DNA from 3 places in the Streptomyces sp. NPDC006435 genome. Region 2 is predicted to be linked to each of the others. Evidence: riboswitches for the same ligand, from Rfam matches in the RefSeq annotation. Region 2 holds a riboswitch; each other region holds the start of a gene.
The links. Region 2 has a riboswitch for S-adenosylmethionine ahead of ABZZ04_RS27385 (hypothetical protein). Riboswitches for the same ligand answer to the same signal wherever they lie in the genome.
Positions count from the first base shown of each region.

Region 1: linked by a shared signal. The riboswitch ahead of ABZZ04_RS12715 (aminotransferase class V-fold PLP-dependent enzyme) and the one ahead of ABZZ04_RS27385 (hypothetical protein) in region 2 are both predicted to bind S-adenosylmethionine.
Region 3: linked by a shared signal. The riboswitch ahead of thrC (threonine synthase) and the one ahead of ABZZ04_RS27385 (hypothetical protein) in region 2 are both predicted to bind S-adenosylmethionine.

Region 1 covers NZ_JBEXPY010000009.1:106,057-109,257, forward strand. The annotation lists gene trpD (anthranilate phosphoribosyltransferase) at 1-879, shown strand, start outside; SAM riboswitch class IV at 1,007-1,124, shown strand; gene ABZZ04_RS12715 (aminotransferase class V-fold PLP-dependent enzyme) at 1,300-2,676, shown strand; gene ABZZ04_RS12720 (Lrp/AsnC ligand binding domain-containing protein) at 2,756-3,037, opposite strand; gene ABZZ04_RS12725 (rhomboid family intramembrane serine protease) at 3,034-3,201, opposite strand, start outside.
Region 2 covers NZ_JBEXPY010000032.1:33,180-36,380, reverse strand. The annotation lists gene ABZZ04_RS27395 (cytochrome P450) at 1-184, shown strand, start outside; gene ABZZ04_RS27390 (DUF4232 domain-containing protein) at 543-1,079, shown strand; gene ABZZ04_RS27385 (hypothetical protein) at 1,114-1,521, opposite strand; SAM riboswitch class IV at 1,570-1,679, opposite strand; gene ABZZ04_RS27380 (cytochrome P450) at 1,796-3,055, opposite strand; gene ABZZ04_RS27375 (cytochrome P450) at 3,052-3,201, opposite strand, start outside.
Region 3 covers NZ_JBEXPY010000002.1:333,810-337,010, forward strand. The annotation lists gene thrC (threonine synthase) at 1-1,244, opposite strand, end outside; SAM riboswitch class I at 1,263-1,390, opposite strand; gene ABZZ04_RS03775 (glucosyl-3-phosphoglycerate synthase) at 1,545-2,507, shown strand; gene ABZZ04_RS03780 (trehalose-6-phosphate synthase) at 2,562-3,201, shown strand, end outside.

The DNA of each region.
Region 1 (3,201 bases), on a different contig from region 2:
GGCGAGACCATCGACGAGGTGACCGGCCTGGTGCGGGCGATGTACGAGCACGCCCACACCATCGAGGTGCCCGGCCGCACGGTCGACATCGTCGGCACCGGCGGCGACCTCGCCAAGACGGTCAACATCTCCACCATGTCGGCGATCGTCATCGCCGGCACCGGGGCCAAGGTCGTCAAGCACGGCAACCGCGCCTCGTCCTCGGCGAGCGGCGCCTCCGACGTACTGGAGAAGCTCGGCGTCAACCTGGACCTCTCCGCCCAGCGGGTCGTCGAGGTCGCCGAGGAGGCGGGCATCACCTTCTGCTTCGCGGTGCGCTTCCACCCCGCCCTGCGCCACGCGGCCAGGGCCCGCAAGGAGCTCGGCGCGCCGACCACGTTCAACATCCTCGGTCCGCTCACCAACCCGGCCCGGGTGCGTTCCCAGGCCATCGGCGTGGCCGACCCGAAGATGGCGCCCATCGTCGCCGGGGTGCTCGCCGAGCGCGGGAACTCCTCGCTGGTCTTCCGCGGCGACGACGGCCTGGACGAGCTGACGACGACCGCGACCTCGCGGGTCTGGGTGGTGCGGGACGGAGCCGTCCGCGAGGAGGCGTTCGACCCGCGCGACGTCGGTCTGGAGCTGGTGCCCGTGGAGGCGCTGCGCGGCGCGGACGCCTCGTACAACGCCGATGTGGCCCGCCGGCTGCTGGCGGGCGAGCGGGGGCCGGTGCGCGATGCCGTGCTGCTCAACTCGGCGGCGGCCCTGACGGCGCTGGACCCGACGGACGGCACGCTGAACGAGCAGCTCGCCGCCGGGATGGCGAAGGCGGCCGAGTCCATCGACTCGGGCGCGGCGGCGCGGACGCTGGAGCGCTGGGTGGCTGCCAGCAACGCCTGACAGCCCGCCGGGCGGGCATCGGCAGGTCCCGGCAGGCTTTCGAACGGGCGGAGAAGTGACGCAGGGCGCAGTCCGGATCCTGGACTGCGCCTTGCGCACGTCCGCGCGTATGGCAAGATGCTGGACAGGTCATGAGTGACAGCGACTACGGCCCCGGCCCGCTGTCCGGCAACCCTCCGTCCGTGGCGGGGTGCCCCGGGTGAAGACCAGGCCGTGGGCAGCGAGGTCCGCGGCAAGCGCGGGCCCCTCGGCATCTGTGAATGCCAACCCCCGGGGTCCTGGTCCCTAGGGAGCCTCTTGTGAGCACGCGAATGCGATAGGGCCGGCCGGCCCTCTTCCGCACACCCTTTTTCTCTTTCCGCCGCACTGCCGCGTGTCCGCCGGTGCGCGCTCTTCGCCTGCCTCTTACGGGAGTTCGCCATGTCTGTCCCCACCGCCGCCATCGACGAGTCGGTTTGTGCCCCCCTGCCCGTTCTGGGGGAGGATGTGACGGTTCCGCTGGTCACCGGCGGTGAAGTCGCCTACGCCGCCCTCGACTACGCCGCCAGCGCGCCCGCCCTGCGGCGCGTCTGGGACGACGTCGCCGCGTACGCCCCGTACTACGGCAGCGTCCACCGCGGCGCCGGCTACCTCTCCCAGCTCTCCACGGACCTCTTCGAGAACAGCCGCGCCACCGTCGCGGAGTTCCTCGGCTGCCGCGCGGACGACCAGGTGGTCTTCACCCGCTCGACCACCGACTCGCTGAACCTGCTGGCCGCGGCGCTCCCCGCCGACTGCCAGGTCTTCGTCTTCGAGACCGAGCACCACGCCTCGCTGCTGCCGTGGCGCGACGCGCGGGTGACCTACCTGAACGCCCCGCGCACCCCGGCCCAGGCCGTCGAGACGTTGGAGCGGGCCCTGGCCGCGCGTGACCCCTACGGTCCCGCGCTGGTCTGCGTCACCGGCGCCTCCAACGTCACCGGCGAGCTGTGGCCGGTCGGGGAGCTGGCGGCAGCCGCGCACGCGCACGGCGCCCGGATCGTGCTGGACGCCGCGCAGCTCGCCCCGCACCACCCCGTCGACATCGCCGAGCTGGACGTCGACTGGGTCGCCTTCTCCGGGCACAAGCTGTACGCGCCCTTCGGTTCCGGCGTGCTCGCCGGCCGGGCCGACTGGCTGCGGGAGGCCGAGCCCTACCTGGCCGGCGGCGGCGCCTCGCGCAAGGTCGCCCGCCGCACCGACGGCGGGGTGGACGTCGAGTGGCACACCACGGCCGCCCGGCACGAGGCCGGTTCCCCCAACGTCATCGGCGCGTACTCCATCGCCTCCGCCTGCAAGGCGCTGAAGGAGGCGGGCTTCGACACGCTGGTCGCCCGAGAGCAGCGCCTCGTCGCCGCGGTCCGGGCCGGTCTCGCGGGGATTCCCCAGGTCAAGGTGCTCTCGCTGTTCGGCGACGACGCCCCGCGGGTCGGCGTGATCTCCTTCGTGGTGGAGGGCTGGAACAGCTCGCACTTCGCCGCCGCGCTCTCCGCCGAGTACGGCATCGGGGTCCGCGACGGACTGTTCTGCGCCCACCCCCTGGTCCGCACCCTGCTGGGCAGCGACCCGCAGGAGGTCGGCGAGTGCGGCGCGCCCGAGGCCGAGCCGGGCGAGCGCTCCTTGAACGCGATCCGGGTGAGCTTCGGGGCCGGTACGCCGGACGAGCACATCGAGCGCTTCGTCCGCGCGGTCGAGGAGCTGGTGCGCGAGGGCGCCCAGTGGAAGTACCGCACCGAGGACGGCCGTTGCGTCCCGGACCGGGGCACCGCGCAGCACTGACCGGCACACAGCACTTCGGCGGGGTACGGGCGGCTTCCGCCCGTACCCCGCCGAAGTGTCACGTGGCGGTGATCCCCGCCTACGCGTCGAGCCCGATGGCGAAGGCCGCCTCCAGGTCGTGCTGCGAGTAGGTGCGGAACGCCACGTGGGTGTCGGTGGCCTCGACGCCGGGGATCCGGCTGATCCGGCCCGGGATGATGTCCGCCAGATCGTCGTGCTTGGCCACCCGGACCATGGCGATCAGGTCGTACGTACCGGTGACCGAGAAGACCTCGCTGACGCTGTCCAGCGCGGCGATGGACTCGGCGATCTCGGGAATCCGGTCCACGCTGGTTTTGATGAGCACGATCGCGGTGATCACGGCTGACGTTCTCCCTCGGTGGCCGCGGCTGGTGCCTTCACTCTATCCGTACGCCGGTAACGCCCCCAGGCGTAGAGGAAGCCGAGGGCGAAGCCCACCACATGGGCCAGATAGGCGACCCCGGGCCCTCCGCTGCCCGCGCCCTGGACCGCGAGCCACTGCAG
Region 2 (3,201 bases):
CCCCTTCGGCGGCGGCCCCCGGGTCTGCCTGGGCACCCGGTTCGCGATGGTCGAGGCGGTGCTGATCCTGGCCGTGCTGGCACGCCGCTTCGAACTGGACGTGGACCCGGGCACCATCGACCCCGTACCGAGCCTGACCCTGCAGCCGGACCGGGAGGTGCTGGCGACGCTCCGGGCACGGTGACGGCACGGGGCGGCCCTCGGGACCCGGGACCGGGCCCCGCGAGGGCCGCCCCGACGCGAGGGCGCCGTCCGTCATCGGCGCCGGGCCGCATGGATCCCCCCGAAGTGGCCCCGGCCCGAAACGGGCCGGAAGGAATCGGCCGGCCGTCCCGCGCACCGCCCCGGACGCAGCCCGGGAACCATCCGCGCGTCATCCGCACACCGCCCGCGCACCATCCGCGCACCGGATATACCGAACCGATATGTCCGATCTGTCGCGGGGATCATGTCATTCGGTCCACACTGTCCATGTCGGCCGTACCGGCCCACATGGCCGTCAGGCCGTATCCGCAGGCTGTCGATCCAACGGGAGAAACACCATGCGCCTCCGCTCCGCCCTCACCCCCGTCCTCTCCGTCGCGGCAGCCCTGGCGCTGACCGGCACCGCGATGTCGGTGACGGCCGGCACCGCGTCCGCCGGAACGATGAGCCGTCTCGCGACATGCCAGGAGAAGGCCCTCGACGTGCACGCCGCACCCGGCGGACAGCGGAACGTCGCCCGTGTCGACGTCACCAACCACGGCAACCGGGCATGTGTGGTGGACCGGATCCCGACGATCACCTTCAGGGGGCTGGACGGCTCCGCCCAGACCGTGCCGCCCGCGGAGAGCGGTCCCTACACGCTCTCCGCGGGCGAGCGGGCCTACGCCGCCGTCCGCACCGCGGACCCGGCGACCTCCGAGGGCCGTGTCGTCGACAGTCTCTCCGTGGCGGCCGACCCCTCCCACCTGGGCGTCACCTTCAGCGGGGCCACCGTGGGCATGCCCGGGGGCGTCCATGTGTGGGAGCCGATCACCACCCTGTGGCAGGAGTCGAGCGCCGCCGCGGACCGCGCCCTCGCGGACGCGGTGGGCTGACGGACGGCCATGGGCACGGCGGGCCGACCTGCGGCTACAGGCCGTAGGTCGTGCCGCCGACGGTCCGCCGCGGGTCGGGGGTACTCGTCGCGCACAGCGGGCCGCCCTCGAAACCCACGTTGACCAGCGCCGTGGCACGGCCTGCGGAGTCCACCAGCTTCAGGGCGTGCCACCTCGGCAGCCAGAACACGCGGCCGCGGTGCCCGGCGAGCAGTTCCGTCAGGGTCACCGGGGCGTGCGTCCACACCTTCGGCAGTTCCCCGGAGTGGTCGAAGGCGGGGCGCAGCCCGATCCAGCCGTCGGCGGCGACGTCGCCCGAGGTGAGCAGGAGCTCCACGGCCTGGCCGGGCTCCTGGTGGCACTTCTTGGCGTGGATCCAGTGGACGTGGTGACCGGGACCGTGGCCGGAGCAGCCGTCGTCGGGGATGAGGTGGGGGAGCATGGGTTCTCGCCTTCCCGAGATCATGGACCTCAGGTGCTCTGCCCCGACGGTCCGCTGTTCCCCGCACGCCGCGCACGGGGCAGGTCCTCACCCGGAGCACCCGCAGCGGAGCGGGGTGCCGTCCAGTCAGCCGGGGCTGCGCACTGGAACTCATGACCCACCAGGACTGTATCCCACGGACGGTGCCGCCCGACGGGTGGTCAGGGCCCGTACCGGCGAGGGCACCGGCCTCCTCGCGCCACCCGCCGTCCACCCACCCGTCGGCCGTCGGCCGTCAGCCGTGCAGCAGGACCGGGAAGGCCGCCATGTCGTTCTGCGTCATCACCGGCAGTTTGCTGATCTCCTCGTCCGGGACGGCCGCCCGCAGTGCGGGAAAACGCTCGAACAGCGCGGGCAGGGCGATGCCGGCCTCGACGCGGGAGAGCGCCGCGCCGGGGCAGATGTGCGGCCCGTGGCCGAAGGTCATGTGCCGGATCGGCGTCGGCCGGGTGACGTCGAACGCGTCGGCGTCCGCCCCGTGCTGCTCGGTGTCGCGGCCGATGGCGCGGTAGGAGATCACCACGCCCTCGCCCTTCGGGATCACGTCGTCGCCCACCTGGATGTCCTCGGTGGCGAACCGCATCAGCAGATGGGTGGTGGGGGTGTCCCAGCGCAGGGTCTCCTCGATCACCGTCTCCCACGGGATCTCGCCGTCGAGCACCTTGCGCAGCTGGTCGGGGTGGGTGAGCAGGGCCCGCACGGCGTTCAGGATCAGTCCGATGGTGGTCTCGTGACCGGCCGCCACCATCGCCTTGAGGTTGCCCACCACCTCCTCCTCGGTGAGCGGTTCGCCGCCCTCCTCGGCCAGGATGAGCGCGCTGGTGAGGTCGTCGGTCGGCCGCACGGTCTTCTCGCGCACGAGGTCGGTGTAAAAAACGTCCAGTTCGGCCAGCAGCGCCAGGCGCTCCTCCTGCGGCGTGAGCATGGAGAAGAACGCCTTGTACCGCTTCATCAGCATGGGGTGTTCGGCCTCGTCCACGCCCATCAGCATGCCGACGACCCGCATGGGCAGCGGCTGTGCGAACACGGACTTGAGGTCGACCACCCCGTCCTCGCTGCGCTCGCCGTGCTCGGCGAGGGCGTCGAGCAGTTCCTCGGTGAACTTCTCTATCTCCGGGCGTATCTCCTCCAGCCGGCGCGGGGTGAGCGCCTGGGAGGTCTTGGTCCGCAGCCGCCGGTGTTCCGCGCCGTCCACGGTGAACATGGAGCGCCCGGCGTCGATCATGCCGATCAGCGGCCAGTCGTGCGTGACCTCCCCGCGCTGCCAGAGGCCCCAGACATCGATGTCCTTCACCAGCCGTGGGTCGACGAGCAGTTGGCGGGCCAGGGAGTGCCGGGTGACGGTCAGGGCCGGTACGCCGAGCAGTTCGATCCTGGCGAGCGGACCGGCGTCGCGCAGGCGTGCCGTCTCGCCGTCGAGGTCCTTCACCAGCGGGTCGACGACCAGGACCGGGCCGTTCGAAGCGTCTTCTCGGGCGGCGTGCGGACAGTTCAAAGGAAGTCTCCTGTCGATCGTACGGGGGAGAACCGGACGGGCAGCGCGGTCATCCCCCGCAGGAAGGCGGACTGTCGTCGGACCAATTCCCGTGCGGGAACGGACAGTTCCAGGTCGGGCAGCCGGTCGAGCAGCACCTCGATCCC
Region 3 (3,201 bases), on a different contig from region 2:
ATCGTCGCGGTCGCCTGCGAGGTGGCGGCCACCGCGTCGAGGGTCTTGAGGCCGTCGCCCGTGTTGAGGACGACGGTGGTCAGCGTCGGGTCGATGACACCGGCCTCGATGAGCTTCTTCGTCACGCCGACCGTCACCCCGCCCGCCGTCTCCGCGAAGATCCCCTCGGTGCGGGCCAGCAGCTTGATGGCGTCGACCACCTGCTCGTCGTCCACGTCCTCCACCGCGCCACCGGTGCGACGGGCGATGTCCAGGACGTACGGGCCGTCGGCCGGGTTGCCGATGGCGAGGGACTTGGCGATGGTGTTCGGCTTCTGCGGCCGCACGACGTCGTGACCGGCCTTGAAGGCGGCGGAGACCGGGGAGCAGCCCTCGGCCTGGGCGCCGAAGATCTTGTACGGCTTGTCCTCGACCAGGCCCAGCTTGATCAGCTCGCGCAACCCCTTGTCGATCTTCGTGAGCTGGGAGCCGGACGCGATCGGGATGACGATCTGGTCGGGCAGCCGCCAGCCGAGCTGCTCGCAGATCTCGTACGCCAGGGTCTTGGAGCCCTCGCCGTAGTACGGGCGGAGGTTGACGTTGACGAAGCCCCAGCCCTCGCCGAGCGGGTCGCCGATGAGCTCCGAGCAGAAGCGGTTGACGTCGTCGTAGTTGCCCTCGATGCCGACCAGCTCACCGCCGTACACCGCGGCCATGACGACCTTGCCCTGCTCCAGGTCGTGCGGGATGAACACGCAGGAGCGGAAGCCCGCGCGGGCGGCGGCGGCGCCCACCGCACCGGCGAGGTTGCCGGTGGAGGAGCAGGACAGGGTGGTGAAGCCGAAGGCGCGGGCGGCCTCGACGGCGATCGCGACGACCCGGTCCTTGAAGGAGTGCGTCGGGTTGCCGGAGTCGTCCTTGACGTACAGGCCGCCGGTGACGCCCAGCTCGCGGGCGAGGTTGTCGGCCTTGACCAGCTTGGTGAAGCCGGGGTTGATGTTGGGCTTGTCCGCGACGTCCGCGGGGACCGGCAGCAGCGGCGCGTAGCGCCAGATGTTGTTCGGGCCCGCCTCGATGCGCTTCCTCAGCTCGTCGGGGGAACCGCTCGGCAGGTCGTACGCCACTTCGAGCGGCCCGAAACAGGAGGCGCAGGCGAAGATGGGGCCGAGGTCGAAGCGCTCGCCGCACTCGCGGCAGGAAAGCGCCGCGGCGGGGCCGAGGTCGACGGAGGATTCGGTGTTCGCTGCAACAGTCTGCACAGCCATGATGGCGGAGGCCCTTTCTCCTCATCTTCCTTGTGACGCACTTCGCCACAAGACGGAATTGGCACCTTCCCCACCGTGTCCTCGCGGCCGGCAGGAGGGTTGCCGGGACTTCAACGGGCCGTTCCCTCAGTCCCTCTGGATGAGCTCTTTGGCACCGGATCTTCGATCCGGGCGTTTATTGGCAGATGGACCCCGACATGCGACGGTCATCCGCGTTGTTCAAGACTGTAACCGAAGCACCAGGCTGTCGAGACAGCAGTCCGAACCGCGAGATGGATCACATAACAGGGAGTATCGACCGTGCTGGAAGAGGTCGAACGCTGGCTGGCCGGGCGTTCCTGGTCGGCCGCCGACCGTCCGTTGGAGCGTCTGCTGGCCGCCAAGGCCGCGGACCCGCGCCGCGGGAGCGTGAGCGTGGTGCTGCCCGCGCTCGACGAGGAGGCGACGGTCGGCGACATCGTCACGACGATCCGGCGCGAGCTGATGGAGAAGGTCCATCTGGTGGACGAGCTCGTGGTGATCGACTCCGGTTCCACGGACGCCACCTCCCGGGTGGCCCGGGAGGCCGGCGCCCGGGTGGTGCACCGCGACTCGATACTCCCCCGGATACCCGCCGTGCCCGGCAAGGGCGAGGTGCTGTGGCGGTCCCTCCTGGTCACCGGCGGCGACATCGTCTGCTTCGTCGACGCCGACCTGAAGGACTTCTCGGCCGACTTCGTCTCCGGCATCGTCGGCCCGCTGCTGACCGACCCGGACGTGCAGTTCGTGAAGGCGATGTACGACCGCCCCTTCGGGGACGGCACCGGCGGGGCGGCGGCCCAGGGCGGCCGGGTGACCGAGCTGGTGGCCCGCCCGCTGCTGAATCTGCACTGGCCGCAGCTGGCCGGTTTCGTCCAGCCGCTGGGCGGCGAGTACGCCGTGCGCCGCTCCCTGCTCGAACAGCTGCCGTTCCCCGTCGGCTACGGGGTGGAGCTGGGGCTGCTGGTCGACGCGCTGCACACGGTGGGGCTGGACGCGCTGGCCCAGGTGGACGTGGGAGTGCGCAGGCACCGGCACCAGGACGGGCAGGCGCTGGGCCGGATGGCGGCAGCGATCTACCGGACCGCTCAACTGCGCCTGTCACGGGGCCACTTGGTGCGCCCCGCGCTCACCCAGTTCGAGCGGGGCCCGGACGGCTTCGTGCCGCGCACCCACGCCGTGGACACCGAGGAGCGGCCCCCGATGCGCGAGATCGAGGAGTACGTTTCGCGCCGCGCGGCCTGAACCGGCCCGACTTCGCACGTTTGGGCGGTTCGTGATCGGGCTAGATTCCGCAACATGGCCTCCGACCACGAAGCCCAGTCCCCTGCCCGTTCTCCTGCCCGGCCCTCCGCCCAGGTTCTCGTCGCCTCCAACCGCGGCCCGGTGTCGTACACCCTGGAAACGGACGGGTCGCTCGACGCGAGACGGGGCGGCGGGGGCCTGGTCTCCGGGCTGAGCGCCGTCGAGGACAAGCTGTGGGTGTGCGCCGCGCTCGGCGACGGGGACCGGGAGGCGGTCCGGCGCGGGGTCGGCGAGCCGGGCGTGCGGATGCTCGACATCGACGCGGACGTCCACGCGGACGCGTACAACGGCATCGCGAACTCGGTGCTCTGGTTCGTCCACCACATGCTGTACCAGACGCCGCTGGAGCCGGTCTTCGACGCGGGGTTCCGGCAGCAGTGGGCCTCGTTCGAGACCTACAACCGGGCCTTCGCCGAGGCGCTCGCCGAGGAGGCCGGGCCGGGCGCGGCGGTGCTGGTGCAGGACTACCACCTGGCGCTGGTGCCCGGCATGCTCCGCACGCTCCGCCCCGACCTGCGGATCGGGCACTTCTCGCACACCCCGTGGGCGCCCGTCGACTACTTCCGGCTGCTGCCCGACGACATCGCCGAGCAGTTGCTGCGCGGCATCCTGGGCGCGGACCGGGCCGCCTTCC